2 regions of the Pseudomonas sp. GW823-FHT02C05 genome follow, and region 2 is predicted to be linked to the other one. Evidence: riboswitches for the same ligand, from Rfam matches in the RefSeq annotation. Region 2 holds a riboswitch; the other holds the start of a gene.
The links. Region 2 has a riboswitch for cobalamin ahead of AC1RGE_RS08710 (CbtB domain-containing protein). Riboswitches for the same ligand answer to the same signal wherever they lie in the genome.
Positions count from the first base shown of each region.

Region 1: linked by a shared signal. The riboswitch ahead of AC1RGE_RS04945 (TonB-dependent receptor) and the one ahead of AC1RGE_RS08710 (CbtB domain-containing protein) in region 2 are both predicted to bind cobalamin.

Region 1 covers NZ_JBXAJU010000001.1:1,051,101-1,065,439, forward strand. Annotated here, with positions in the region: gene AC1RGE_RS04915 (HsdM family class I SAM-dependent methyltransferase) at 1-442, opposite strand, end outside; gene AC1RGE_RS04920 (TetR/AcrR family transcriptional regulator) at 554-1,174, opposite strand; gene AC1RGE_RS04925 (nuclear transport factor 2 family protein) at 1,312-1,755, shown strand; gene AC1RGE_RS04930 (hypothetical protein) at 1,765-2,025, opposite strand; gene AC1RGE_RS04935 (lipoprotein) at 2,244-2,585, shown strand; gene AC1RGE_RS04940 (DUF7693 family protein) at 2,595-2,894, opposite strand; gene AC1RGE_RS04945 (TonB-dependent receptor) at 3,065-5,215, opposite strand; cobalamin riboswitch at 5,326-5,530, opposite strand; gene AC1RGE_RS04950 (NAD-dependent epimerase/dehydratase family protein) at 5,893-6,825, shown strand; gene AC1RGE_RS04955 (bifunctional glycoside hydrolase/polysaccharide deacetylase family protein) at 6,904-9,714, shown strand; gene AC1RGE_RS04960 (tetratricopeptide repeat protein) at 9,692-13,288, shown strand; gene AC1RGE_RS04965 (transporter) at 13,317-13,838, shown strand; gene AC1RGE_RS04970 (PelD GGDEF domain-containing protein) at 13,844-14,339, shown strand, end outside.
Region 2 covers NZ_JBXAJU010000001.1:1,945,505-1,959,843, reverse strand. Annotated here, with positions in the region: gene AC1RGE_RS08755 (nitrite/sulfite reductase) at 1-1,026, opposite strand, end outside; gene AC1RGE_RS08750 (ABC transporter substrate-binding protein) at 1,623-2,708, shown strand; gene AC1RGE_RS08745 (DUF2970 domain-containing protein) at 2,716-2,937, opposite strand; gene metH (methionine synthase) at 3,077-6,787, opposite strand; gene AC1RGE_RS08735 (fatty acid cis/trans isomerase) at 6,942-9,233, shown strand; gene nfuA (Fe-S biogenesis protein NfuA) at 9,376-9,960, shown strand; gene cobM (precorrin-4 C(11)-methyltransferase) at 10,138-10,884, opposite strand; gene AC1RGE_RS08720 (cobalamin biosynthesis protein) at 10,967-11,380, opposite strand; gene AC1RGE_RS08715 (CbtA family protein) at 11,377-12,078, opposite strand; gene AC1RGE_RS08710 (CbtB domain-containing protein) at 12,090-12,278, opposite strand; cobalamin riboswitch at 12,375-12,600, opposite strand; cobalamin riboswitch at 12,742-12,953, shown strand; gene cobW (cobalamin biosynthesis protein CobW) at 13,052-14,122, shown strand; gene cobN (cobaltochelatase subunit CobN) at 14,126-14,339, shown strand, end outside.

The DNA.
Region 1 (14,339 bases), 890 kb from region 2:
AGGGAAACAGCTCGTCAATGGCGTGCACCAAGCCCGTGAGAGCCTGGCTTTTGCTCGGGTCGAGCTGAAAGTAGGCGTCACTCAGCATGCCATTCAGGCCCAGACGCTTGGCCAGGGATGGATAGTTGCCGGTTCGCATTTCCAGGCTGCGCAGCCACGGAAAAATCTGGTCATTCAAGTAAGTGCCAGGGTCTCGATGCATCAGCAAGTTCTTCCAGAACGAGTGATGCTTGTTCGGGGGGTGGACCTCATCAGGCATGAGCACTTGAAAGACCGACGGCAGTCCCTCTTCATCGTCCGCAGAGGCAATGTCATCCAGGCGTTTGAGAAATATCAGGCAGGCAATCTGTTCAAGCGCCACGTAGGGCGAGGAGGCCAATCCAGCACCGGAAACCAGGTCCCAGAGCGAAGCAGCTTTGTTCTTGATCTCAAGAGGCAGCATCGTAGTCCTTTGCGATAGGGGCTGCTGTGCAGCGAAACGGCGGCAAGTATAAGTGGGCAATGCAATGAGCTGCCGGCAGCCATGGGTGTTTCGAACCAGGCACCGGGCAGTCTATGTCCCTTTTTCGACCTGGAACAGTTGCAGCAAGCCTTGCAGGGTGCTGTCGACGAAGCGCTGGTCGGTGGTGCCGGCGGGAAAAATCAGGACGCGATGGATCACCAGCGACGCCAGGCCGTGGGTATAGGACCAGCCGGCGAGGGCGGCTCGGCGAACCTCGGGTTGCTCCATGTCCAGCTCTAGGACTTCGGCGACGATCCGCCGCAGTTCGCTGAAAGCCTGGTCACGAGCGCCATGCAGTTCAAGGGGCATCTGGCCGTCGGCAAACTCGGGGCCGAACATCAGCTGGTACAGCGCCGGGTTGGCGCGGGCGAAGCTGAAATAGGCCAGGCAGGCGTTGCGCAATGCCTGCAAGCCGTTCTCGGAGCCGTGCGTGGGCAGCTCTTGGGCCAGCTCGCGAAAGCCTTGAGCCGCCAGGTGACCGATGAGCTCCGCGCGATTGGCGTAGTGGTGGTAGGCCGCCGTGGCGCTGACCCCGACCCGTTCGGAAACCGCCCGCAGCGACAGCTTGGTCGGACCCACTTGCTCAAGCATGTGTCGGGCCGCTTTGAGCAACTGTGGTGCCAGATTGCCCACGTGGTAGGCGTCCCGCGACCGCGGGGAGTGCTTGGTCATGTCAGGAGGGCCCCGAATGGCTTCGACTGGAAGGCGGAAAAACGCCGGAATCCTATCATGGGCAACAATCTTGACGATGCTAAGATTGGCTCGTAGCCTGGGCACCACTACAACAAGACAACCCCAGGATCAATCCCATGTCCGAACTCAAGCTTCAGCCTCAGGCCCACGCATCCTTGCAACGCTGGCACGCCATGGTCGCCGAGCAAGACCTGCGTGACTTGCCCGAACTGCTGGACCCCAAGGTGGTGTTTCGCTCGCCCATGGCTCATACCGCCTACCCGGGAGCCCAGGTCGTGGCGACCATCCTTGGCACGGTGCTCAATGTCTTCGAGGCATTCGCCTATCACCGTGAGCTGGCCTCCGCCGATGGCCTGAACGTGGTGCTGGAGTTCAGTGCTCGAGTCGGCGACAAACAGGTCAAGGGCATCGACATGATCCGCTTTGACGAGGGCGGCAAGATTGTCGAATTCGAAGTCATGGTGCGCCCCATGAGCGGATTGCAGGCCCTGGGAGAGGAAATGGGCAAGCGTTTGTCCAGCTATCTTGCTGCCAGCAAGGGCGCGCTGCCGGCGCCCTGATACTGCGGGTTATTCGAGTGTTTCACCGGCGTCTGGGGTCAGCCATGTCTCCAGCACCCGCCGGTCCAGCTCTTCCCAGTCGGCCATGCCCAGGACCCGGGTGGTGTTCAGGCCACGCAGGTAGCCACGCAATTGATAGGCGGCGATCCGCAGACTTTGCGGGTCGGCGCTGCTGTCACCCAGCACCTGTTCGTACTCCACCAGGTAGTCCGCCACCCGCTCACGGAATTCCGGGAGGACGGCGTCGCGAATCAAGTCAAAGGTGCGCATGGGGAAATCCTTTTTTTAGTTGTAGTCGGGCTGCCGGGCAGTCTGCCCGGGGGGCAACTATCGGTTCAAGTAATAGTGACAATCAAGCAACGCAAGTTCTGCTTTGGGCGCCAACCATGGACAATCGCCCCCGACCCAAAACCATGACCGCAACGGCAGCGCCCGTGACGCTGAACCGTTGCGCACCGAACCAGGCTGTACATTTTCAGGACTTACCGATGCGCCCTCTATTTGCTCCCGCCATGACCCTGGCCACCTTGCTGCTGGCCGGTTGCGCCACCGCGCCCAACGACCCGACGCTGGTCATGCAGACCCGGAAAACCCCGGCCGAATATGCCGAGTGCGTGGTGCCCAAGCTGCAAGGCAACGCCCAGAGCCCGACGGTTTCCCAGACCCAGCGCGGTTTTCGCATCGTCGTTGCCAGCAAGGTGGCGGCAGACAACGTACTGGAAGCCTACAAGGCGCCCAATGGCGGCAAGGTGTTCCTCTACGAGCGGCACTTGCTGGCCTCCAGCTTCGCCCCGTCGAGCTTCGAACGCGCGGCCCAGGAATGCCTGTAGCCAGCCGTGTTAAACCGCCTCTTTCAGTAACTTCTCGATCTGCGCCAGCTCCCAGGTACTGAGCAGGCTCACCGGGTCGGTGCCGAAGCGTTGCCGCGTATCGAGCTGCCAGACATCGCCTTCGGTGCTGCGGCAGCTCTGGCAGTGATGCAGATGCCGGCCATCGAAATCCAGCAGCAACTGCCAACCCTCGATATCCACCTGCACCTGGCCAGCGCCCGAATGGCTGGCGCCGGGCCGTAGGGGGTAAACGCCAAGGGCGGCATCGCGCAGGCGCTGGCAGACATCTCGGGCATTCAGGCAGGGCATGGGGCTCTCGCGGGCAGTGCAGGGACAAAGGCGCTCAGGATATCCATCGACTGCGTGGGTGCAAGTGTCGATTGGTCGCTGTCCGACGCTGGCCCGGGCCAGTGGCTGGCGAACTCACTGCACGCCTGAAATGGCGCCGCAAAGCCCAGGGCCTTGCGGCAACCCCTCGATCAGAAGCTGTAGTCGGCGGTGACGAACAACGAGCGCGGTTCACCCATCAGCCATTGCTGGCCGCTGTTCTGTTGCGCCGCGGCATAACGCCGGTCCAGCAGGTTGTTCACCTGCAGGCCCAGGCGCACGTCGGGCAGGGCCTGCCAGCCGAGGTTGGCATCCAGCACCGTGTAGCCGGGTACATCGACGCTATTGGCGGTGTTGGCATAACGCGCATCGACGTAGCGCAGGCCCATGCCGGCTTCCAGGCTCGGGGCCAGGGCCTTGTTCAGCCACAGGTTGGCGGTGCGTCGCGGCACGTTGGTGGGGCGATTGCCGGCCCGGGACACCGCTTTGCCAGAGACCACCTCATCGAAGTCGTCGTACTCGGCGCGCACCACCGAGGCGTTGGCCGAGACTTGCCAGCCGTGATCCAGGGCCAGCTCCAGCGAGGTTTCCAGGCCGTCGGCGGATTGCTGGCCGACCTGCTGCGCCAGGCGGGTCACCGGATCGGTGGTCAAGAGCTTTTTCTTGACAATGTGGTAGGCCGCCAGGGTCCATTCGCCACGGCCGTTCCAGAACTGCTGCTTGAGCCCGAACTCGGTCTGCTTGGCTTCGGTCAGGTCCATCTGCAACCGGCTCGGGTTGAGGCTGATCAGGTTACTGACCCCGTCTTCACTGGTGGAGTACTGGCCGTACAGCGACAGTTGATCGGTGACCGCGAACACCAGGCCGGCGCGCCAGTTGCCGCCGGTGAGGCTGCGATCGGTGCGGGTGCCGGCGCGCAGATCACTGCGATCGATATGGTTCTGGTCGCGGCGGATGCCGGTCACCAGCGACCAGCGCTCCGACAGTTGCAGGCGGTTTTCCGCAAACAGGGCGAAAGTGCGGGTGCTGCTGTCGGTCTGGGGCGAGAAGGGCGAGCGGCTCTGGAAGTAGCCCGGTGCCGGGTTCCACGGGTCGATATAGTCGCTACCGATATCCTTGTAGGGCGAGTTGTTGGCCACGCCGAAGCGAATCCTGTTGTACTCCAGGCCGACCACGGTCCTGCTGTCCAGGCCGAACAGCGAGTGGTTGAAGGTGAAGCTCTGGCGATCGCCGATCTGCTCCTGATCGTGCTTGATCTCCAGGTAGTCGCCGCGCAACAACTGCTCCCGGGAGCTGACCCAGTTGTAGGCTTCGGCGTTGCGCCAGTGGCGGCGGCTCTTGATGTAGTAGAGCTGGTTGCTGGCGCTGAGGTTGTCGCTCAGGGTCCAGTCGGTGTTGAGCCGGGTCCATTCGTCGTTGTAGCGCTGCACGGCGTTGCGCAGGTTGTAGTTCTTGTCCCGCAGGCTGTCGCGGTATTGGCCGGCAATCAGCGGCGTGCCGAAATAGCTGGCGGGTTCGCTTTCACCGCGCTCATGGGCCAGGGTGAAACCGAGGTCGTCGGTGGCTTGCCAGCGTAGCGCCGCGCTGAGTGCCAGGCTGCGTGACTGGCCCTGGTCGACCCAGCCATTGCTCTGCTGCTGGTTCAGGGTCAGGCGGTAGCTCAGGGTGTCGGTCAGCGAGCCGCCGCTGTCCAGGCCCAGTTGCTGGCGATCATGGGAGCCATAGCCCAGGCGCAGGCGGTTGTGGATCTCACCGTCGAAGGGCTTCTTGGCAATCACGTTGATCACCGCGCCGGTGGCGCCTTCCCCGTACAGCACCGAGGCCGGGCCGCGGATCACGTCGATGCGCTCGACCATCCACGGGTCCACCGGGAAGGTCTGGCTGCCGGCGCCGGTGTACAGGCGCGCGCCGTCGAACAGGGTCATCACCGAGGAGTGCCCGGTAAAGCCGCGGGCCGACAGTGCGGTATTGCCGTTGCCCGGGGTGGCGATGCTGGTGATGCCGGGGGAGCGGGTGACGGCATCCTGCACCGTGAGGTTGTTGCGGTTGCTGATGGCGTCGTTGCCCAGGCTGCTGGTGCTGGCCGGAGTCTCCAGGGCCGTGAGGTTCAGCCGCGAGCCGGCGGGCAGGGGCGTGTCCAGAGAGGTTTGCGGGGCGCTGGAGACTCCGCTCACTTGGGTCTCGGGCAAGACCAGGGAGGTTTTCTGTTCAGCCAGTGCCAGGGCCGGGTAGGTCATGCAAGGCAGGAGGGTGAAACACAGCGAGGGGCTCGCCAGGTGTTGCAGCAAGGAGGTGCGGGACATGCGATTCCTACTACTTGTAAGGAATGAATGAATCCCGGAGGGAACAACGCATAGGGAATCGCGGGCAGCCGCGCCCACGAAAACCGGACTGCGCCCGCCCACCGCGGGGTTGTCAAACGAAGTTGCAGGCCGGTCTCCGGGCTTGCGAGGGTCATGAGGCATTCACCTTCCCATGCCTTGGCACAGTGGTCTGTCGAATGCTTCGCTCGCTTACCGTTGCGGGGGCAGCGCCGGACTGATCATCGAAATGACGCACCGGCTTCCCGTTTAACCCCATGCACGGCGGCATGGGACACCTGAAACTGGCGCGCATATGAGCACTGCCGAGCCCTTGCGTCAATGGCATGTGGCCAGCTACGGCGGCGGTTTCAGCGCTTTATGCCAGGCAAGTCAATATATTGACCTATTTTTCCTGGCGCTTAAATAATCAACAAATATCGACGCATTATTGACGATTTTGCTTTTCTGACCCAGTATGTCGGCGCTGAGCGATTGATTATCTTGAGTTTTTTTTGACGCCAAAGCGCTGAACTCTGCTCCGAAAATAGGCGAAACAGCCTATGGCGCAGAGCAGCCACTAAAAACATGACGGCCAGGATGGCAAGTAGCCAGGGCTGATCCGTTGGCTGTGCTGGCTTCAGACGGCGTAGCCGCGATATTTCTCTTTGGAATGATCTATGTCTGCCGAACGGATACTGGTTACTGGGGGCGCTGGTTTTATCGGTTCTCACCTCGTGGATGCACTGCTGGCCAAGGGTTATGCGGTGCGGGTTCTGGACGACCTTTCCACGGGCAAGGTCGGCAATCTGCCCATGGGCGATGCTGGCCTGGAACTGCTGGTGGGGGATGCCGCCGATGCGGCACTCCTGGCGGATGCCGTTCAGGGCTGCGATGCCGTGGTGCATCTGGCTGCTGTGGCGTCGGTCCAGGCTTCGGTCGAAGACCCGGTGGCCACCCACCAGAGCAATTTCATCGCCACCCTGCGCCTGTGCGAGGCGATGACCGCGGCCGGTATCCGCCGCGTGGTGTTCGCCTCCAGTGCGGCGGTCTATGGCAATAACGGCGAGGGCACGCCGATTGCCGAAGACACCCCCAAATCTCCCCTCACGCCCTACGCGGCGGACAAGCTCGCCAGCGAGTACTACCTGGACTTCTACCGCCGCCAGCATGGGCTGGAACCGGTGATCCTGCGCTTTTTCAATATCTTCGGCCCGCGCCAGGACCCTTCATCGCCGTACTCCGGGGTGATCAGCATTTTCAGCGAGCGGGCCAAGGCCGGGCGGCCCATCACCCTGTTCGGCGATGGCGGGCAGACCCGCGACTTCGTCTATGTCGCGGACCTGGTGAAGATCCTGGTGCAGGGCCTGGAATGCCCTGCGCCGGCAGCCGATGCCACCAATGTCGGGCTCGGCGGGGTGACCACCCTCAACGATCTGATTGGCGCCCTGCAGCAGATCAGCGGCAAGCCGCTGCAGGTGAGCCACGGCGCGACCCGCTCCGGGGATATCCGCCATTCCAAGGCCGACAACCGCCGCTTGCGCGAGCGCTTCGACCTGGGCACGCCCAGCAGCCTGGCCGAGGGCCTGGAACGGCTTTACCGCAGCCTTTAGTTCGTTGCCTTAGGGGCGCGCCATGGCGGCTGCCCTAGAGCCTGATGTTGTGCAGATTGATCTACTGAAGAGTGAGTTATGGATATCGAGTTTCGCAGGGGGCATGTCTGCAAAGTGGTTCGACGCCTGTTTACCGCATTGGCCTTGTGTGCCACCAACACCCTGGTGCAGGCCGCGCCCGCGGCGCCCGCCAGTGTCGGGTTCTGGTACGCCGAGCAGCCACCCTTGCAGGAGCTGGCGCAGTTCGAATGGGCAGTGGTCGAGCCCGGCCATATGGCCAGCGCCGATGTCGCCACCTTGCGCAAGCTCGGCAGCCAGCCGTTCGCCTACCTGTCGGTAGGGGAGTTCGACGGCAACCGCGCTGCCCTGGCCAAGCAGGCCCTGGCCCAGGGCGCGAGCCCCGTGCGCAACAAGGCCTGGGACAGCCAGGTGATGGACATCGCCACCCCGGCCTGGCGCGAACACCTGTTCAAGCGTGCCAAGGCGCTGCAGGACCAGGGCTACGCCGGCCTGTTCCTGGACACCCTGGACAGTTTCCAGTTGCTCCCCGAGGCCGATCGCGAACCGCAACGCAAGGCCCTGGCCTCGTTCCTGCGGGAACTGCACAGCCGGCTGCCCAACCTCAAGCTGTTCTTCAACCGGGGCTTCGAGGTACTGGGCGAGCTCGATGGCGTCGCCTCGGCCGTGGCGGTGGAATCCATCCACGCCGGCTGGGATGCCTCGGCCAAGCGTTACCGCCCGGTTTCCGAAGCCGACCGCACCTGGCTTGAAGGCGAACTCAAGCCGCTGCGCGCACGCAACATCCCGCTGGTGGCCATCGATTACCTGCCGGCCAACCGTCGGGAAGAGGCGCGCAAGCTGGTCCGGCAATTGAGCCAGGAAGGCTTTATCCCGGTGGTCACCACCCCGGACCTCAACGCCCTGAGCATGAGCACGGTGGAAGTCCAGCCGCGGCGCATCGCCATGCTCTATGACCCGCGCGAAGGGGAACTCTACGATCACGCCGGGCACCGCATGCTCGGTGGCCTGCTGGAATACCTGGGTTACCGGGTGGACTACTTCCCGGTGGACGACAGCCTGCCTGCCTACAGCTTCGCCGGCCTTTACGCCGGGGTGGTGCTGTGGATGACCAGCGGCCCGCCCGAGGACAGCCGTGCCTTCTATAGCTGGGTCGGCCAGCGCCTGGATGAGCAGGTGCCCCTGGCGATCATGGCCGGCCTGCCGATCGAGGACCGGGCGCTGCTCAAGCGCCTGGGGCTGAACCTGGCGGCGCCGGGGGCTCGCGATGCCCTGCATGTGCTGAGCCAGGACAAGAGCCTGATCGGCGCCTTCGAGGCTCCGGTGGTGGCGCGCAGCCGCGAACTGACCCGCGTGAGCCTGCTGCCCGACGGGCCGAAACCAGCCCTGGTGCTGGGCGATGACAAGGGCGGCAAGTACGTCCCGGTGGCCACCGCCGCCTGGGGCGGCATGGCCCTGGCCCCCTATGTGGTGGAGGCCAATGTGGAGCGCAGCCGCTGGATCCTCGACCCGTTCGCCTTTATCCAGAAGGCCCTGCGCCTGCCGTCCCAGCCACGCCCGGACACCACCACCGAGAACGGTCGGCGGATCGCCACGGTGCATATCGACGGTGACGGTTTCCCGTCCCATGCCGAAGTGCGTGGCACCCCGTATTCCGGGCGCCAGGTGCTGGACGACTACATTCGTCCCAACCCGTTCCTGACCTCGGTCTCGATCATCGAAGGCGAAGTCGGGCCCAAGGGCATGTCGCCGTTCCTGGCGCGGGAGCTGGAGCCCATCGCCCAGGAGATCTTCGCCGACCCCAAGGTCGAAGTGGCCACCCACACCTACAGCCACCCGTTCTACATGCAGCCGGAAAAGGCCAAGAAGGACGAGGATTTCCACGCCGAATACGGCCTGCGCCTGAATATCCCGGGGTACAAGACCCTGGATTACAAGCGCGAGATCCTCGGCTCGCGGGACTACATCAACAGCCGCCTGACCACCGCGCAGAAACCGGTGAAGCTGGTCTTCTGGCCGGGGGATGCGCTGCCCAGCGCCGAGACCATCAAGCTGGCCTACGACGCCGGGCTGAAAAACGTCAACGGCGGGCAGACCATCCTGACCAAGGCCAACTCATCGCTCACCGGCCTGTACCCGCTGTTGCGGCCGACCTCGGGCGGCTTGCAGTACTACGCTCCGGTGATCAACGAGAACATGTACACCAACCTCTGGAAAGGCCCGTACTACGGCTTTCGCGATGTGATCGACACCTTCGAGCTGACCGATAGCCCACGGCGCCTGCGCGGCATCCACCTGTACTACCACTTCTATTCGGGTACCAAGCAGGCGTCGATCAAGGCCATGACCGACATCTACCAGTTCATGCGTGGCCAGCAGCCGCTGTCATTGTGGATGAGTGACTACCTGGACCGGGTCCACGGCCTGTACCAGGCAAGCCTGGCGCGGACCGCCAATGGCGACTGGCAGGTACGCGGCATGGACGGCCTGCGCACCTTGCGCCTGGACCCGGCGCTGGGTTGGCCGGACCTCGGCCGCTCGGTGGGGGTGGCCGGGGTGCGCGACTTGCCCCAGGGGCGCTATGTAGCCTTGAGCAGCGATCATGCGCTGTTGGCCCTGCGCCCCGAGCGCGATCCGCGCCCGGCACTGGAGCTGGCCAATATTCCCCTGCGCGACTGGCGCTATGTCAATGACCGGCAGGTGAGCTTCTCCTTTGCCGGCCAGTTCAACCTGGAATTCTCGGTGCGTTCGGCCAGCGCCTGTCGGGTCGAGGTCCAGGGCCAACGCTACGCCGGCAAGTCCGAACAGGGCCTGTGGCATTTCCAACTTCCCATGAAGCAGGTGAGTGATGCCCAACTCCTCTGCAACTAAGGCCAAGGCGCCCAGCGCGCGGCTGCTCAACCCCTGGGCCTTGCTGCTGGTGGCGATCGCCGTCGGCGTGCTGCTGTGGGCAACCTTTCGCAATGAAGAGGCGTTCCGCCCCAAGGGCGGGCAGCCGGACGAAGTGTCGGCCAGCTACGCCGAGGTGCTGCTGGCCGCACACCCGGAAAACAATGAGCTGCGCACCCAGCTGCTCGACCTGCTGATTCAGCTGGGGGACTACCCCAAGGCGGAAAAACACCTGGCCCAGTGGCAGCGGCCCGATCCGGCGCTCAAGGCCTACTACCGCTTGCAGCTCGATGCCCTGGCGCTGAACAACAGCACCGACAGCGCGGCCCTGCAGGCCCTGGCCGAACGTTTCAAGGCCTTTGACTACAAGCCGCTGCCATCGCCACAACTGGAGCGCCTGGCCACTTTGGCCCTGAGCGCCCAGGCCCCGGGGCTGGCGGCGGATGCCTATGCCGAGCTGGCGCGGCGCGACCCGACACGGCGCGAGCAGTGGCTGCCTGAAGCCGCCAAGTGGTACCAGGCCAGCGAACAGCCGGGGCGCGCGGCCGATCTCTATGTGCAGTTGCTCGATGCCAGCCAGACCCCCGAGGCGCGTCGGCAGTTTCTGCAACAGGCCTTCACCACCCTGGTGGCGGCCGATCGCGGCGATCAGGCAGTGGAGCTGCTGGCCCGAGAGCTGGCCGCACAGCCGGACGTGGCATTCGAACCGGCGCTGCTGGACCGCGGCGTGGATGTGGCCGTGGCGCACAACCGCGTGGACCTGGCGGAACAGTTCTTCAGTGCCTGGCGCAAGGTGCAGCCCGACAGCCCGGAAATCCTCGCCAAGGAATTCAAGCAGCGCCTGGCCTTCGGTGACCTGGCCGGCGCCCATGCGGTGGGCCTGCAACTGCTCGAACAGCGGCCGGATGACCCGCAGTTGCTGGAGCAGATGGCCCATCTCGCCGAATGGCAGGGCGACTCCGCCGCCGCCCTGGGCTACTGGATCAGCCTGAGCACGCTAAGCAAGGACCCGGCGCAGTTCGAGCACACCTGGCGCCTGGCGATGCAAACCTACGACTTCGACCGGGGCATCCCACTGCTGGCGGGGATCATGGACAGCCGCGCCCTGACCAACGTCGAGCTCGATGCCCTGGTCTACGCGCAAGAGTCCAGGGGGACGCCCGAGGAGGCAGAAAAGTGGCTGCGCCGCTATGTCGCCAAATACCCGAAACAGCGTCTGGCCTGGGTGCGCCTGTTGCAGAACCTGGAAAACACCGAGCAGTACCCGCAGCGCCTGGTGGTCTGGAACCAGTTCGCCAAGCGCTATCCGCTGACCAGCACCGAACGTGTGGACTGGGCCAACAACCACCTCAAGCTGTTCGATAGCCAGGGGGCCTGGAAAGTCATCACCGCGGTGGATGGCAACAAGATCAAGGACTTCAACTACTGGCAGTCCCGCGCCGCCCTGGCCTGGGACCTGGAACTGGACGACGAGCTGCAGCTGGCGCTGGAGAAGATGCTGGCGATCAAGGGCTCGCTCAATACAGGCGACGAAAGCGAGCTGATTGCCCTGTATCGCACCCGCGATCCGCGCAAGGCCCTGCAATTGACCGTCGACAGCTGGCGCCAGGGCCACAGCCCGCAGCGCCTGGTGGCCGCCCTGCAACTGGCCCAGGAACTCCAGGACTGGCCTCTGGTGGTCGATTTGCTCAAGGAAGCCGAGCAGTACCCGGGTGCCAGCGACCAGTCCCAGGTGCTGGCCGCCCGCGCCGCGCTGGCGGTGCAGCAGGGCCAGACCGATCTGGCCCTGCGCCTGTATCAACAGGGCTTGAGCCGCTTCCCGGACGACAACACCTTCCGTGAGCGGCTGCTGTGGCTGTATGTCGATCTGGGCCGCACGGGCGAGATCAAGCCGCTGTTGCAGCAATGGCGCTCCCTGGCCCGCAGTGACAGCAGCCTGTGGCTGCCGTTCGCCGCCGCCAGCCAGTTGCTCGGGCGCAATACCGAGGCCCTGGCCTGGTATCGCCTGTACTTGCAGGCCAACCCCCGGGACTGGATGGTCCAGGCCGCCTATGCCGATGCCCTGGAGGGCGCCGGTTATGCCGACTCGGCCCAGCGCTTGCGCCTGCGGCTCGATCGCCAGGTCAGCCCGGAGCAGATCCGCGCCACGCCCCAGGGCTATGCCACCTGGCTGCGCCTGCTGGCCAGCAGCTATTCGTCACGCAAGGCGCAGAACAAGGCCATGCAATGGCAGGACGGCTCCAAGCCGATGCTGCAGCTGTGGTTCGATCAGTTCCTCGCGCGCCTGGATGACCTCAATCAGTCGGTGCAAAAGGATGAGTGGCTGGCCTGGGCCCGCAGCCGCGGTCTGAAGGTCAGCCGCTACGAGCAGATCCAGGAAGCCCTGCGCGGCAGCAATCGCCAGGCCCTGGAGCGCCTGGTGGCCAGCGGCGACCTGGACCCGGCGCAGCAGGTCGAGGCCTTGAACAGCCTGGGTCGCAGCGGCGAAGCGCTGGCGGTGGGCCTTTCGGCACTGGGTGACGAGCAACCGGCGGCGCTGCGCGAGCAACTACGCCGCCAGGCCATTGAGATGACGGAGCGCACGCCCCAGGGTATGCAAATCGCCTGGGAGCGCCAGGACTACGGCGGCCTGGTGTTCAACGGCCCGCGCCTGACCGCCGCGCGCTATCTGAAAGACAACTGGTACGCCAAGCTGGTCCTGGAGCAGGGCCGCTACAGCGGCGATGTGCTGGATGAGTCGCGCCTGGGCAATGAGACCAACACCGAACTGACCTTGCAGCGCCAGCTGGAGAACGGCAACTACAAGCTGATCTTCGACAGCAGCCTGCGCAAGGACGATGACCGCAACGGCCTGGGTGCCAGCCGCACCTGGCAACTGGACAGCGGCAACGAGCTGGACGTCGGTGCCGACTGGCACCGCAAGAACGAGGACAGCGGATACATGCGCACCTTCGGCCAGCAGGATGATGTCTGGGTGGGCGGCCGGCATCGCTATTCGGCCCGTGACCAGTTGTCCTGGAACCTGGCCCAGCGCTGGTTCTCGACCCGCGGCGGCGATGACCTGGGCAGCGGCCAGGCGTTGAAGATCGAGTTCGACCACACCTTGCAGTTCGAAGGGCCGAACTGGGAATTGCGCAGCGGTATCGACTACCAGCAGAACAGCCTGAACAACCGTTCGCTGCCCGACCTGGCCAATACCCTGGGCGGAGGCATCGATCTGGCCGGGGCCGATCTCGACAATCCGGAGCAGATCACCAGCCAGACCCTGCTGCAGAAGCGCTACGGCCAGCTGTTCTTCGGCAGTTCCTGGCGGCGCGGTTTCCCGGGGGCGCTGAACCGCACGCGGGGGCAATACACCTGGCTGGTGGATGTCAGCACCGGCTGGCAGTGGACCGACAACACCATCAACTACGCCATCAGTACCGGTGTCGGCACCGAGGTGATAGGGGATGACGAATTGGCAGTGACCCTTGGCTACCAGTCCGCGCCGCAAGGCGGGGCAGGCAAGTCCGGGGGCACTGCAGGTGTCAGCTACAGCGTGCGTTTCGGACGCTGATCATGGAATTCAAAGAGGAGTAAACCTTATGCAATCCATTCGTTGCGTGAGTCTGGCAATGGTCGCCTTGCTGATGGCCGGGTGCAGCAGCTTCACCGGGCAAAGCAGCCCCGAGTTGTCCAAGAGTGCGCGCTGGGGCGTGCTGCCGCTGGTCAACTATTCCCAGACACCCCAGGCCGGCGAGCGCAGTGAGCAAATTCTGCTCAGCGTGCTGAGCAGCCGCGGCCTGCAACCCCAGGTCTACACCGGTACGGCGGGGCAGGGCGAACAGGCCCTGCTCGACGACAACGAGCGTCTGGCCGGGGCCATGGACTGGGCCCGGGAGCAGAAGCTCGACTATGTGGTGTCCGGCAGCGTCGAGGAGTGGCAGTACAAGAACGGCCTGGATGGCGAACCGGCGGTGGGCATCAGCCTGCGGGTGGTCGAGGCCGGTACCGGCAAGGTGCTGTGGAGCAATAGCGGGGCCCGCGCCGGCTGGTCCCGGGAAAGCCTGGCCGGGGCCGCCCAGAAGGTGCTCGACAAGCTTGTCGGTGGCCTTCGGATCGAGTGACTGCCATGAACTCTCCACACATGGACTATGCGCTGGCGCCCCGCGCCAGCGGTCCGGCGTCCTGGCTGGAAACCTTTCTGGTGACCGCCCTGGTCATCGGCGTCGGCCTGTGGCTGGCCCCCGAGGACCCCTTGCAGGTGCAGGGCGAGTTTCCCTGGTCGGTGCTGGCGCCGCTGCTGCTGGGGGTGCGCTACGGGTTTGTCCGCGGCCTGATCAGTGCCAGCCTGCTGGTAGCGGCGTTCTTTGCCCTGCGTCATTCGGGGCTGGCGAGCTACGCCCAGGTCGCGCCGTCCTACATTGTCGGCGTACTGGTCTGCGGCATGCTGGTGGGCGAGGTGCGCGACCTCTGGGAGCGGCGTTTGCTGCGCTTGCAGATGGCCAACGAGTACCGCCAGTACCGGCTCGATGATTTCACCCGGGCGCACCAGATTCTGCGGGTCTCCCATGACCGCCTGGAGCAGCGCCTGGCGGGCAGCGACCAGAGCTTGCGCAGTTCCCTGC
Region 2 (14,339 bases):
CTTGAGCGACAGGGTCACGGCCACGTAGCCCGGCTTCTTGTGGGCCAGGGTGTTGCGCGTGCGCCAGCGGGCAAAGCCCGGGTGCTGCTGGTCCAGGGCGGCCAGTTCGGCGTCCTGGTTGCTCAGGGTCTTGTAGTCCGGGTCGACGAAGTGCTTGGCCACGCGATGCACTTCGGCATCGGTCAGGGTGGTCTGGCCGCCACGCAGGTGGGCCATCTCGGCCTCGACCTTCTCGGCGAACACTTCAGGGGTCAGGGCCTTGACCAGGATCTTGATCCGCGCCTTGTACTTGTTGTCACGCCGGCCGTAGCGGTTGTAGACCCGCAGGATGGCGTCGAGGTAGCTCAGCAGGTCCTGCCAGGGCAGGAACTCGTTGATGAAGGCACCGACCACCGGGGTACGGCCCAGGCCGCCACCCACCAGCACGCGGAAACCCAGCTCACCGGCGGCGTTGTACACAGGCTCAAGGCCGATGTCATGGACTTCGATGGCCGCGCGGTCAGAGGTCGAGCCGTTGATGGCGATCTTGAACTTGCGCGGCAGGTAGGCAAATTCCGGGTGGAAGGTGGTCCACTGGCGGACGATCTCGCACCAGGGGCGCGGGTCGATCAGCTCGTCGGCGGCAACACCGGCGAACTGGTCGGTGGTGACGTTGCGCAGGCAGTTGCCGCTGGTCTGGATCGCGTGCATCTGCACGGTGGCCAGTTCGGCGAGGATGTCCGGGATGTCTTCCAGGGCCGGCCAGTTGAACTGCACGTTCTGCCGGGTGCTGATGTGCGCGTAGCCCTTGTCGTAGTCGCGGGCAATCTTGGCCATCATCCGCGCTTGGCGCGAGGTCAGTTGGCCGTAAGGCACGGCGACCCGCAGCATCGGGGCAAAACGTTGGATATAAAGGCCATTCTGCAGGCGCAGGGGGCGGAATTCTTCTTCGCTCAGCTCGCCTGCCAGATAGCGTCGGGTCTGATCACGGAACTGCTTGACGCGGTCCTCGATGATCCGCTGATCGTACTCGTCGTATACGTACATATAGGTCCAGTTCTCAGGCTACAGGCGGCGCTCAAGCGCACTTGGCAAATACTGCGGTGAACGGCTTCGGTACGCTGCTCGGACTGGCGTCCAGCGCGGTTTTCGCCGGTCTCACCTCGTCTTGCCTTCGTTCACGCTTCACGCCACCCATGTAAGCAAATCTGCGCGCACGGCCGCGCACTCCCAACGGAGCCGCCGAACGATACCAGTTTGCGGTTATGCGCAAAAGTGATGTTTGAGTATATGCACAGAACCAAAACGACTAACGGTAGGGGCGTGAGAGTAACCCCATTTGTGGTAGGGGCAATCCTGGTCTTAACTGTGGACGAGTCTTTGAGCAGTCACCGACAAAATCTACTAGAGGCGATGCTATGAGCCATCCAACCAAAGTAAGGAAAAGTGACAGTAGCGTTGATGCTTGGGCCATTCTCTTTCTGATCATACTGGTCGTGGGTACGGCCGTGTTCTGGGTCAGTCACCAGTAGTCGAGCGATAAAAAAGAGCCTGAATTGTCGGACAATCATGACAATTTGCCGCCGTTGGCCAGCACTTTGCCAGTTATACTGCCTGGGCGAAATTCTGGGGCTCTTCTCGTAATGTTCAAGCGTCTGTGCAAGTGGCTGTTGTGCCTGAGTCTGCCGTTCTGGGCGGTCGCTCATGCCACATCGGTGGTGTTTCTCAATCCCGGCAATTCCACGGAGACCTTCTGGGTCAGTTATTCGCAGTTCATGCAGGCCGCGGCCCGGGACCTGGGGCTTGACCTGCGCATCCTCTATGCAGAGCGCGATCCGCAGAACACTCTGCAGCAGGCCCGGGAGCTGTTCCAGGGCCGCGACAAACCCGATTACCTGATGCTGGTGAACGAACAGTACGTGGCTCCGCAGATCCTGCGTCTGTCCCAGGGCTCCGGGACCAAGCTGTTTATCGTCAACAGCCCTTTGACCCTGGACCAGCGGGAACTGATCGGGCAGAGCCGGCAGAACTATTCGGACTGGATCGGCAGCATGGTGGGCGACGATGAGGAAGCCGGCTACCGCATGCTCAAGGAGCTGCTGCACAAGCTTGGGCCGGTCCCGGCAGGGCAGGGCATCGAACTGCTTGCATTTTCCGGGCTCAAGGTCACGCCTGCGGCGCAGTTGCGCGAGCGCGGCCTGCGCCGGGCCCTGGCCGAGTACCCGCAAGTGCATTTGCGTCAGTTGGTCTATGGCGAATGGAGCCGGGAGCGCGCCTACCGCCAGGCGCAACAGTTGCTCAAGCGCTACCCCAAAACCCAATTGATCTGGTCAGCCAATGACGAGATGGCCCTGGGGGCGATGCAAGCGGCCCGGGAACTGGGTCGCAAGCCGGGAACGGATCTGCTGTTCAGTGGGGTCAACAGTTCGCCCGAGGCCTTGCAGGCCCTGATCGACGGCAAGTTGTCGGTGCTGGAGGCGGGGCACTTTACCCTGGGGGGCTGGGCCCTGGTGGCGTTGCACGATGATGCCCTGGGGCTGGACGCCCGGCGCCTGGGCGGGCCGGATTGGCAGCTGTCGCTGTTCCAGGCATTGACCCCGGCCCAGGCCCGGCAGTTGCTGCGCCTGGGGGATCAGGTGGGCACCAGGGTCGATTTTCGCGGGCTGTCCGCCCAAGGCAAGCCGGACAGCTACCGCTATCCCTTCGGTTTGCAGCTGTTGCTGCGCTGACGCTGCTTCAGACCCCCGCCAGGTGCATCGCCAGGTTGGCGATGCCCAGCAGCACCAGAACAAACAGGGTGGTGAACAGAATGCCCAGCACGATGAAGTGGCTGGGCTTGCCGTGGCTGAAGTCGCGGGCGCGGTTCTTCCCGCTCTGTACGCCGAAGGCGGCGGCCAGCACGCTTTGCAGCATCTGCAGGAAGGTCGGAGGCTGATTGTTCTTGCTTGGATCGTCCATAAATCCCTCGACACGGTTGGGTGTCAACAGAGCATAGACAATGCCGCCCGGGGTGGCGGGCGGCTGCAGGAATGGGCTTGCCAGCGAAGAGGTCCCGGGGACCGCCTTCGCCGGCAAGCCGGCTCCTGCACAACCTGGGTCAGTTGTCGTAGCCCAGGTTGGGTGCCAGCCAGCGCTCGCTCACGGCCAGGTCCTGGCCCTTGCGTTCGGTGTAGCTCTGGACCTGGTCCTGGTCGACCTTGCCCACGGCGAAGTACTGCGCCTGCGGGTGAGCGAAGTACCAGCCACTGACGGCGGCCGCCGGGAACATGGCGAAGTGCTCGGTAAGGAACACGCCGCTACGGCCGGCACGGCCTTCGCTGGCCTCGGGGTCGAGCAGAGCGAACAGGGTGCTCTTCTCGGTGTGGTCCGGGCAGGCCGGGTAGCCCGGGGCAGGGCGGATACCGCTGTACTGCTCCTTGATCAGCGCCTCGTTGTCCAGTTGTTCGTCCTTGGCATAACCCCAGTACTCCTTGCGCACCTGCTGGTGCAGCCACTCGGCGCAGGCTTCGGCCAGGCGGTCGGCCAGGGCCTTGACCATGATCGAGTTGTAGTCGTCGCCGGCATCCTGGTAGGCCTTGGCCACTTCTTCGGCGCCGATTCCGGCGGTGGTGATGAAGCCGCCGACGTAGTCGGTGACGCCGCTGTCCTTGGGCGCGACGAAGTCGGCCAGGGAGAAGTTCGGCTTGCCATCGGTCTTGATGATCTGCTGGCGCAGGTGGTGCAGGCGCGCCAGGGGCTGGCCGTCATCGCCGTAGACTTCCAGGTCGTCGTCCTGCACCTGGTTGGCCGGCCAGAAGCCGAACACGGCGCGGGCGCTGATCAGCTTTTCGTTGATCAGCTTGTCGAGCATTTCCCGGGCGTCCTTGTACAGCGCGGTGGCAGCTTCGCCCACCACTTCGTCTTCGAGGATGCGTGGGAACTTGCCGGCCAGGTCCCAGGAGATGAAGAACGGCGTCCAGTCGATGTATTCGGCCAGCACCTTGAGGTCGATGTTGTCCAGCACCCGGGCGCCGGTGAAGGTCGGTTTGACCGGCTGGTAGCTGCTCCAGTCGAACTGCGGCTTCTTGGCGATGGCCGCAGGGTAGCTCAGGCGCTCGGTGCGGGCGCTGCGGTTGGCGGTACGCTCGCGCACTTCCACGTATTCCTCGCGGGTCTTCTGCACGAAGCCGGCCTTGAGTTCCTTGGACAGCAATTGGGTGGCCACGCCCACCGCGCGGGAGGCGTCGGTGACGTAGACCACCGCGTCATTGCTGTACTTTGGCTCGATCTTCACCGCAGTGTGGGCCTTGGAGGTGGTGGCGCCACCGATCATCAGCGGCAGGTGGAAATCCTGGCGCTGCATCTCGCGGGCGACGTGGACCATCTCGTCCAGGGACGGGGTGATCAGCCCGGACAGGCCGATGATGTCGCACTTCTGCTCCTTGGCCACCTGGAGGATTTTCTCCGCCGGCACCATGACCCCCAGGTCGACAATGTCGTAGCCGTTGCAGCCCAGCACCACGCCGACGATGTTCTTGCCGATGTCGTGCACGTCGCCCTTGACCGTGGCCATCAGGATCTTGCCCTTGGCTTCCGGCTTGTCGCCTTTCTCCAGCTCGATGAAGGGAATCAGGTGAGCCACGGCCTGCTTCATCACCCGGGCGGATTTAACCACCTGGGGCAGGAACATCTTGCCGGCGCCGAACAGGTCGCCGACCACGTTCATGCCGGACATCAGCGGGCCTTCGATCACCTCGATCGGGCGGCTGAAGCTCTGGCGCGACTCTTCGGTGTCTTCGACGATATGGGTGGTGATGCCCTTGACCAGCGCGTGTTCCAGGCGCTTGTTGACTTCCCAGCCGCGCCATTCCTCGGTTTCCGCTTCCTTGACGCTACCGTCGCCCTTGAACTGGTCGGCGATGGCCAGCAGCGCGTCGGTGCCGTTGGGCGTGCGGTTGAGCACCACGTCTTCCACGGCGTCGCGCAGCTGTTGCGGAATCTGGTCGTAGATCTCCAGCTGGCCGGCGTTGACGATGCCCATGGTCAGGCCGTTGCGGATCGCGTACAGCAGGAACACCGAGTGGATCGCTTCACGCACCGGGTTGTTGCCGCGGAACGAGAACGACACGTTGGACACACCGCCGGAGCTCAGGGCATAGGGCAGCTCGTCGCGGATATAGGCGCAGGCGTTGATGAAATCAACGGCGTAGTTGTTGTGTTCCTCGATGCCGGTGGCTACGGCGAAGATGTTCGGGTCGAAGATGATGTCTTCCGGTGGGAAGCCCACTTCATTGACCAGGATGTCGTAGGAGCGCTTGCAGATTTCCTTCTTGCGCGCCTCGGTATCGGCCTGGCCGACCTCGTCGAAGGCCATCACCACCACGGCGGCGCCGTAGCGCTTGCACAACCTGGCGTGGTGAATGAACTGCTCGACGCCTTCCTTCATGCTGATGGAGTTGACGATGCCCTTGCCCTGGATGCACTTGAGGCCGGCCTCGATCACTTCCCACTTGGAAGAGTCGATCATGATCGGCACGCGGGAGATGTCCGGCTCGCCGGCGATCAGATTGAGGAAGGTCACCATGGCCTTCTTCGAATCCAGCATCCCTTCGTCCATGTTGATGTCGATCACCTGGGCGCCGGCTTCCACCTGCTGCAGGGCGACTTCCAGGGCCTCGGTGTAGTTGTCCTCGCGGATCAGCCGGGCGAACTTGGCCGAGCCGGTGATGTTGGTGCGCTCGCCGACGTTCACGAACAGCGAGTTGCGATCGATGGTGAAGGGCTCCAGGCCCGACAGGCGGCAGGCCTTGGGGATGTCCGGGATCTGTCGCGGGGCATAACCGGCCACGGCCTTGGCGATGGCGCCGATATGCCCCGGGGTGGTGCCGCAGCAGCCGCCGACGATGTTGAGGAAGCCGCTCTGGGCGAACTCTTCGATGACCTTGGCGGTTTGTTCCGGCAACTCGTCGTACTCGCCGAACTCGTTCGGCAGGCCGGCGTTGGGGTGCGCCGAGACGTGGGTGCTGGCCTTGTTCGACAGCTCTTCCAGATAGGGGCGCAGCTCGCTGGCGCCCAGGGCGCAGTTCAGGCCCACCGAGATTGGCTTGGCATGGGCCACGGAGTTCCAGAAGGCTTCGGTGGTCTGGCCGGAGAGGGTGCGCCCGGAAGCATCGGTGATGGTCCCGGAAATCATGATCGGCAGTTCGAAGCCCAACTCCTCGAACACGCCCTGCACGGCGAAGATCGCGGCCTTGGCGTTCAAGGTGTCGAAGATGGTCTCGATCAGGATCAGGTCGGCACCGCCTTCGATCAGGCCCTTGGTGGCCTCGGTGTAGTTTTCCACCAGTTCATCGAAGGTGACGTTGCGGTAGCCGGGGTTGTTGACGTCCGGCGACAGCGAGCAGGTGCGGCTGGTCGGGCCCAGGACGCCAGCGACGAAACGTGGCTTGTCCGGGGTCTCGAGGGTTTTCGCGTCCGCCACCTTGCGCGCCAGGCGGGCGCCTTCTACGTTCAATTCGTAGACCAGTTCTTCCATGCCGTAGTCGGCCTGGGACACTTGGGTGGCGTTGAAGGTGTTGGTCTCGAGGATGTCGGCACCGGCATCCAGGTAGGCTTTTTCAATGGCGCCGATCACGTCCGGGCGGGTCAGCACCAACAGGTCGTTGTTGCCCTTGACGTCGCTGGGCCAGTCGGCGAAGCGCTTGCCACGGTAGTCATGTTCTTCGAGCTTGTAGCTCTGGATCATGGTGCCCATGCCGCCATCGAGAATCAGAATGCGCTCTTTGAGGGCTTGCTGGAGGGCGTGGAGGCGAGCACTGCGATCGGACATGAGAACTACCTGGTAAGGCCATTACGAAGGGCGGCGATCATAGCAAACCTGCATGGTTTTGCGGCATGCGTGGTTTTTGCATGAATATCGCTCATGTTGGTCGAGGAGTGAGACCGGTAGAATCGCGGCGTTTTTTTCTTTCGGGACCAGGGACATGCCGTTTCGTTTTATCGTCAGCAGCGCGCTGCTGCTTCTGAGTTCAGTGTGCCTGGCACAAGGTCCGGCGCCGGCGATTTCCTATACCCGCGACATCCAGCCGATCTTTACCGAGAAATGCGTGGCCTGTCATGCCTGTTACGACTCCGCCTGTCAGCTCAACCTGGGCAGTGGCGAGGGGGCCAGCCGCGGTGCTTCGAAGATTCCGGTGTACGACGGCGAGCGCAGCAAGGCCCAAGCGCCTACGCGGCTGTTCTATGACGCCACTGGCCAGCGTGCCTGGCAGCAGAAGGGCTTCTATTCGGTGCTTGACGCCCAGGGCAGCCAGGCGGCGCTGATGGCGCGCATGCTGGAACTGGGCCATCGCACCCCGCTGCAACCCAACGCCAAGTTGCCCAGCGAGATCGCCCTGGGCCTGAGCCGCGAGAACATGTGCCCGCAGCCGGCGGAGTTCGACGCCTATGCCGGGGCTCACCCCAAGGAAGGCATGCCCCTGGCGGTCACCGGCCTGACCGATCAGCAATACCTGACCCTGCAACGCTGGCTGGCCTCGGGCGCGCCCATCGACGAGCAAGGCCTGGCCCCCAGTGCCCGGGAAAGCCTGCAAGTGGCTCAGTGGGAAAACCTGCTCAACGCCCCTGGCGCCCGGGAGAGCCTGGTGGCGCGCTGGCTCTACGAACACTTGTTCCTCGCCCATCTCTATTTTGAAGGCGGCGAGCCGGGGCATTTCTTCCAGTGGGTGCGTTCCCGTACCCCCAGTGGCCAGCCCATCGACCTGATCAACACCCGTCGCCCCAACGACGACCCGGGCACCCAGGTGTACTACCGCCTGTGGCCGGTGCAAGGGGTGATCGTGCACAAGACCCATATCACCTACCCGCTGAGCGCGGCGAAGATGGCCCGGGTCAAGACCCTGTTCTACAGCGGCGACTGGCAGGTCACGGCCCTGCCGGGCTACGGGCCGGCGCGCCGGGCCAACCCGTTCGAGACCTTCGAGGCGATTCCGGCCAAGGCCCGCTACCAGTTCATGCTGGATAACGCCGAATACTTCGTGCGCACCTTTATCCGTGGCCCGGTGTGCCGCGGGCAGATCGCCACCGACGTGATCCGCGACAACTTCTGGGCGCTGTTCCAGGCCCCCGAACATGACCTGTACATCACCGACCCGGCCTATCGCGGCCAGGCCACGCCGTTGCTGGCCATGCCCGGGCAGAACGACGACGTCGGCAGCGTGCTCAGCCTGTGGCTGGCCTATCGCGACAAGCGCAACGAGTACGAGGCCCTGCGCCGCGATTCCTATGCCGATTCGCCGGCGCCCAGCTGGTCGACCCTGTGGGCCGGCAACGACAACGCGCTGCTGAGCATCTTCCGCCACTTCGACAGCGCCTCGGTGACCAAGGGCCTGATCGGCGAAGTGCCACAGACGATGTGGCTGTTCGACTACCCGCTGCTGGAGCGCACCTACTATCAATTGGCGGTGAACTTCGACGTGTTCGGCAACGTCTCCCACCAGGCCCAGACCCGGTTGTACTTCGACCTGATCCGCAATGGCGCGGAGCAGAACTTCCTGCGCCTGATGCCCGCCGGCACCCGCGAGGATTTCCTCGACGATTGGTACCAGAACAGCGGCAAGTTCAAGATGTGGCTGGATTACGAGTCCATCGACGACGACAAGCGCAGCGCGCTGAAGCTCGACCTCAAGGACCCGAAAAAGGACTTCGCCAACCAGTTGCTGGCCCGCTATGGCGACCTCAACGCCAAGCCGGATCCGATCAACCGCTGTGACAGCGCCTACTGCTCACGCCCGAACATCGACCCGGCGCTGCAGGATGCCGAGCAGGCCCTGAGCCGCCTGGCATCGCGCCCGGCGGCGGGCCTCAAGGTCATCGAACAGTTGCCGGAAGCGACCCTGCTGCGTGTCCAGACCGCCAGCGGCAAGCGCGAGTTCTACAGCATGCTGCGCAACCGCGCCCACAGTAACGTGGCCTTCATGCTCGGCGAGTCGCTGCGCTATCAGCCGGGGCTGGACACCCTGACCATATTCCCGGGGATTCTCAGCAGCTATCCGAACTTCATGTTCAACGTACCGGCCGGGCAAGTGCCGGAGTTCGTCGACGCCATGCAGGCGGCCCGGGACGCCGCCAGCTTCGAGAAGATCGTCGAGCGCTGGGGCATCCGCCGCAGCCATCCGCAGTTCTGGCAGTACTTCCATGACCAGACCCGCTACCTGCAGGAAACCGATCCGGTGGAAGCCGGGGTCCTGGACATGAATCGTTACGAAAACCTCTGACATAGAGCTGTCATCTCCCCCGGACTGCGCCTTGGCGCGGCCCGGGGACGCTCTATACCAAAGTCTATCCCGACAAAAATACTAGGACTTTGTCAGCGGCTTGGATTGGCGTAAACTGCGCCCACGTCTGCGAGGAACCACCATGAGCGCCATAACCATTACCGACGCCGCCCACGATTATCTGGCTGATCTGCTATCCAAGCAGAACACCCCGGGGATTGGCATCCGCATCTTCATCACCCAGCCAGGGACTCAGTACGCCGAGACCTGCATCGCCTATTGCAAGCCGGGCGAAGAGAAACCCGAAGACAAGGCCCTGGGCCTGAAAAGCTTCACCGCCTACATCGACGCCTTCAGCGAAGGTTTCCTCGATGATGCGGTGGTCGACTACGCCACCGACCGCATGGGCGGCCAGCTGACCATCAAGGCGCCAAACGCCAAGGTGCCGATGGTCAATGCCGACAGCCCGGTCAACGAGCGCATCAACTACTACCTGCAAACCGAGATCAACCCGGGGCTGGCCAGCCACGGCGGCCAGGTCAGCCTGATCGACGTGGTCGAGGACGGCATTGCCGTGTTGCAGTTCGGCGGCGGTTGCCAGGGCTGCGGCCAGGCCGACGTAACCTTGAAGGAAGGCATCGAGCGCACCCTGCTCGAGCGCATTCCGGAGCTCAAGGGCGTACGTGACGTCACCGACCACACGCAGAAAGAAAACGCCTACTACTAAGGCGTTCGCTGTGACTTGAAAAAACGGCGCCCCGTGAGCGCCGTTTTTTTATGCCCCCAAGCCAGCTCCCCCCAAAAGCCTCCGTAGGAGCCGGCTTGCTGGCGAAAGGGCCCTAGAGTCTTGCACCAATTCCCAGATCGCCTTCGCTGGCAAGCCAGCTCCTACACAGGGTGTGTGTCAGGGGCGATAGAGGTGCGCGTGTCCGGCGCGATACAGGGACGACTCGCTGAAAACATCCGTGGCCAGCACCCGGCCCACCAGGATCAGTGCCGTGCGCCGAAAACCCTTGGCCGCCACCTGATCGACGATGTCCGCCAGGGTTCCCAGGGCCCAGTCCTGATCCGGCCAGGTGGCGCGGTGCACCACTGCAATCGGGCAGTCTGCGCCGTAGTGGGGCAGCAACTCGGCAACGATCTTCGGCAGGTTATTGACCCCCAGGTGAATGGCCATGGTGGCGCCGTGGGCCGCCAGGCTGGCGAAATCCTCGCCGGCAGGCATCGCGGTCTTGTCCGCGTAGCGGGTAAGAATCACGCTTTGGGAGACGTCCGGCAGGGTCAGTTCGGCCCCCAGCAGGGCAGCGCAGGCGGCGGTGGCGGTGACCCCGGGGATGATCTCGAAGGGGATGCCCAGCTCCCGCAGGCAGCGGATCTGCTCGCCGATGGCGCCATATAGGCTCGGGTCGCCGGAATGCACCCGGGCCACGTCCTGGCCCCGGGCATGGGCCTGCTTGATGGCCTCGATGATCTGCTCCAGGTGCAGTTCGGCGCTATTGATCACCCGCTCCGCGCGGTGCCCGTCGAGCACTGCCTGGGGGACCAGGGAGCCGGCGTAGATGATCACCGGGCAACGATGGATCAGGCGCTGGCCCTTGACGGTGATCAGTTCCGGGTCGCCGGGGCCGGCTCCGATGAAATAGACAGTCATGGCTGTGTCCTGTGAAAAAAGGTCGGGAGCCGTGCTTCAGATGAAGATTGCTCATGATCGAAGGCGGGAATTATCGGGGATTCTACCGGGCGACGACCAATGCCAGGGTGGCCTGGGCGTATTTTTGCCGGGGAACAAGCAGTGTGGCCGGGCCGGGTGACAGCTGTTCGGCCAGGGCCAGGGCGGCACTTTCGGCCACGCCGTAGCAGCCGGTACGTTCGAAGGCTATCTGTGAACGGTGGCTCAGGCGCAGGGCAAAGGGGGCGAGCTGGCCGCTGCTGAAACAGGTCAGCGGCAGTTCCAGTTGCTCCGCCAGTTGCAGCAGGCCGGGTTCGTTGCGCTTGAGGTCGATGCTGGCCAGGGCCAGGACCTGCCGGGCCTGCCACTGGTGCGCCGCCAGGACCTGGTCGAGCAAGGCGCGCAGCGTGGTCACCGGGCAGCCTTTCTGGCAGCCCAGGCCGACCACCAGGGTCGGCGCTGCGCTCACTTCGATCATGCCGAGTACTGGCCCGCGCTCTTGCGTCGGAACAACCAGGCGCTGATCAGCCCGAGCGCCAGCCAGAAGGCCGCATTGGTCAGCTGCGAGGCGATCTTGAATTGCGCTTCCAGTTCTTCCGGGGCCAGCATCGAATGCACTTCCGGCTGCGGCGCGCCGATCACGTGGGGTACGGCGATGATGGCCGCGCCCAGGACCTTCAGCAGCCAGTTGCGGGCGAACACGATCAGGGCAATGCCCACAGCGGTGGAGGCGGCGGTGCCGACCCACCAGATCTGCCGCTGTGCCAGGTCGGCTGCGGCGGTGCCCGGCAATTCCGGCGGCAGGCCCAGGGTCGGCGCCAGGCAGAAGGTGGCATAGCCGGCCAGGCCCCAGAGCAGGCCCTGGGACGTGCGGTTCGGCGCGCGCAGGGTGTAGAGGCCGGCCAGCATCAGGGCGAAGCCCACGGCCACCACCAGGTTGCCTCCGGTGGTGGACAGCACGCGCTGCCAGCCGTCTTCCGGCTCCCAGGCTTCGGCATCGTGGCTGTGGGCGGCCATGGCGCCTTCGGCGTGCTCATGGACTTCGGCCGCGGGGGCCTTTTCATAGGTTTCCGCCTGCAGGATCAGCGGGGCGACCCAGAAGCTTTGCAGCAGGGTCAGCAGCAGGGCGGCCAAGAGGCCGGTGAAACCTGCGGTTTGCGCGATACGCTTGATCATGTCGGCAGGTCTCAATGGCAAGGGAAGGCGGCGCTGTGGCGGGTGTCGTGGGCCGCGTTGTGCACCGCCTCGATGTGGGAGAAGCCGGCGAAGTACACCAGGCACGCGCCGAGGATCGAGGCGCCGATGGCGGCCACCAGGCGCTGGCTCAGGGTGGAGGTCGTGCTGGCGGAGTGGCTGGTGCTGCTGATGATCGACATGGCGCTTCCCTCTGGAGTGTCAGCGGGGTAGAGGCGCAGGAAAACCCCGCGTGATGGCCACGCAGGGTTTGCAACAGCGCCCGCCCACCGCGGGTTGTTATGTAAGTGTTGCGGGCCGGTCTCCGGGCTTGCGAGGGGCAGGGCTGTGTCATGCCGTGCCGGCAAGTGTCGCCTTCCCATGCCTTGGCACAGTGGATCTGACACTTCGCTCGCTTACCGTTGCGGGGGCAGCACCGGACTGGCCACGGCTTTTTAGTTAAGCACGTGATTCACCGGTTTCCCGTTTCACCCTGTAAAGGGCACCCGTAACAAGGTGTGTAGGAGATCATGGGCGGGGCAGGGGCGTCAATTGCCGTGACCGCTGCGCAGGTGTGCGCCGCGTTCGTGCAAGGTTCAATGGCCCTTTCGCCGGCAAGCCGGCTGCTACGGGCGCATTGTCGATTGACCGTCCCCCTGGCTCTGCGTAGCCTTGCGCTTTCGAGGTTCTTCGGCCACGGGTCGAAGCTAAGAAGGGAACGCGGTCGATGCCGCGGCTGCCCCCGCAACTGTGAAGGGTTCGATTGCTGCAAGGCCACTGCATGGGCGTCGACGACGCCGGTGGGAAGGCGCAGCAATCGCCGGTCCGACGACTGGCAAGCCCTCAGCCAGGAGACCTGCCTCGATCCAAGATTCTCACTACAACCGGGCGGGGTGATCCGGTGGCGAAATCTCCGCGCGCCCGGCGTTGCGGTTCTCGTCCCGTTTGCCCGCCTCCTTTTGCCAAAGGGCATCCGATGAAAACACTGGCCAAACTTCCCGTCACCATCGTCACCGGCTTCCTCGGCTCGGGCAAAACCACCCTGTTGCGGCACATGCTGGACAATGCCCAGGGCCGGCGCATTGCGGTGATCGTCAACGAATTCGGCGAGCTGGGCATCGACGGCGAAATCCTCAAGCAATGCGCCATCGGCTGCACCGAGGAAGAGGCCAGCGGCCGAGTCTACGAGCTGGCCAACGGTTGCCTGTGCTGCACCGTGCAGGAGGAGTTCTTCCCGGTGATGCGCGAACTGGTGGCGCGCCGCGGCGACCTGGACCACATCCTCATCGAGACCTCCGGCCTGGCGCTGCCCAAACCTCTGGTCCAGGCCTTCCAGTGGCCGGAAATCCGCAGTGCCTGCACCGTCGATGCAGTGATCACCGTGGTCGACAGCCCGGCCGTGGCCGCCGGCACCTTCGCTGCCTTCCCCGATCAAGTGGACGCCCAGCGCAAGCTCGACCCCAACCTGGACCACGAATCGCCCCTGCATGAGCTGTTCGCCGACCAGCTGTCCAGCGCCGACCTGGTGATCCTCAACAAGACCGACCTGATCAGCCCCGAAGACCTGGCCAAGGTGCGCCTGGAAGTGGCCGAGGAGCTGCCGCCGGCGGTCAAGGTCATCGAAGCCAGCAGCGGTCGCCTGCCCCTGGACGTGCTGCTGGGCCTGGGTGCCGGTTCCGAGGAACACATCGACGGCCGCCACAGCCACCACGACCATCACCATGACGGCGATGACGATCACGACGACCACGATCACGACGCCTTCGATTCCATCTCCATCGAGCTGCCCCAGGCCGACGAAAGCCTGCTGCTGGACGCCCTGACCCAACTGGTGGTCAAGCACGGCATCCTGCGGGTCAAGGGTTTCGCCGCCATCCCCAACAAGCCGATGCGCCTGCTGATCCAGGGCGTGGGCACGCGCTTCGACAAGCACTTCGACCGCAAGTGGGGCGCCGACGAGGCCCGTACCACGCGCCTGGTGCTGATCGGCCAGGAACTGGACGCCGCCCAGCTCGAAGCGCAACTGCGCGCCGCACTCAGCGTCTAAGCCATGCACCTGCTCAGGACCCAGCCCGGCGGTTTCGTGTCGGATGACAACATTGCCGACCTGGGACAAACCCCCGCCGAGCTGGTGATCCTGTGCAGCGGCGATTCCAGCCTGGCGCTGCTGGCGGACGCCGCCGAGCAATTGCCCGAGGACTACCCGAGCTTTCGCCTGGCCAATCCGATGCAGGTGCAGAACCACGCCTCGGTGGACCTGTATG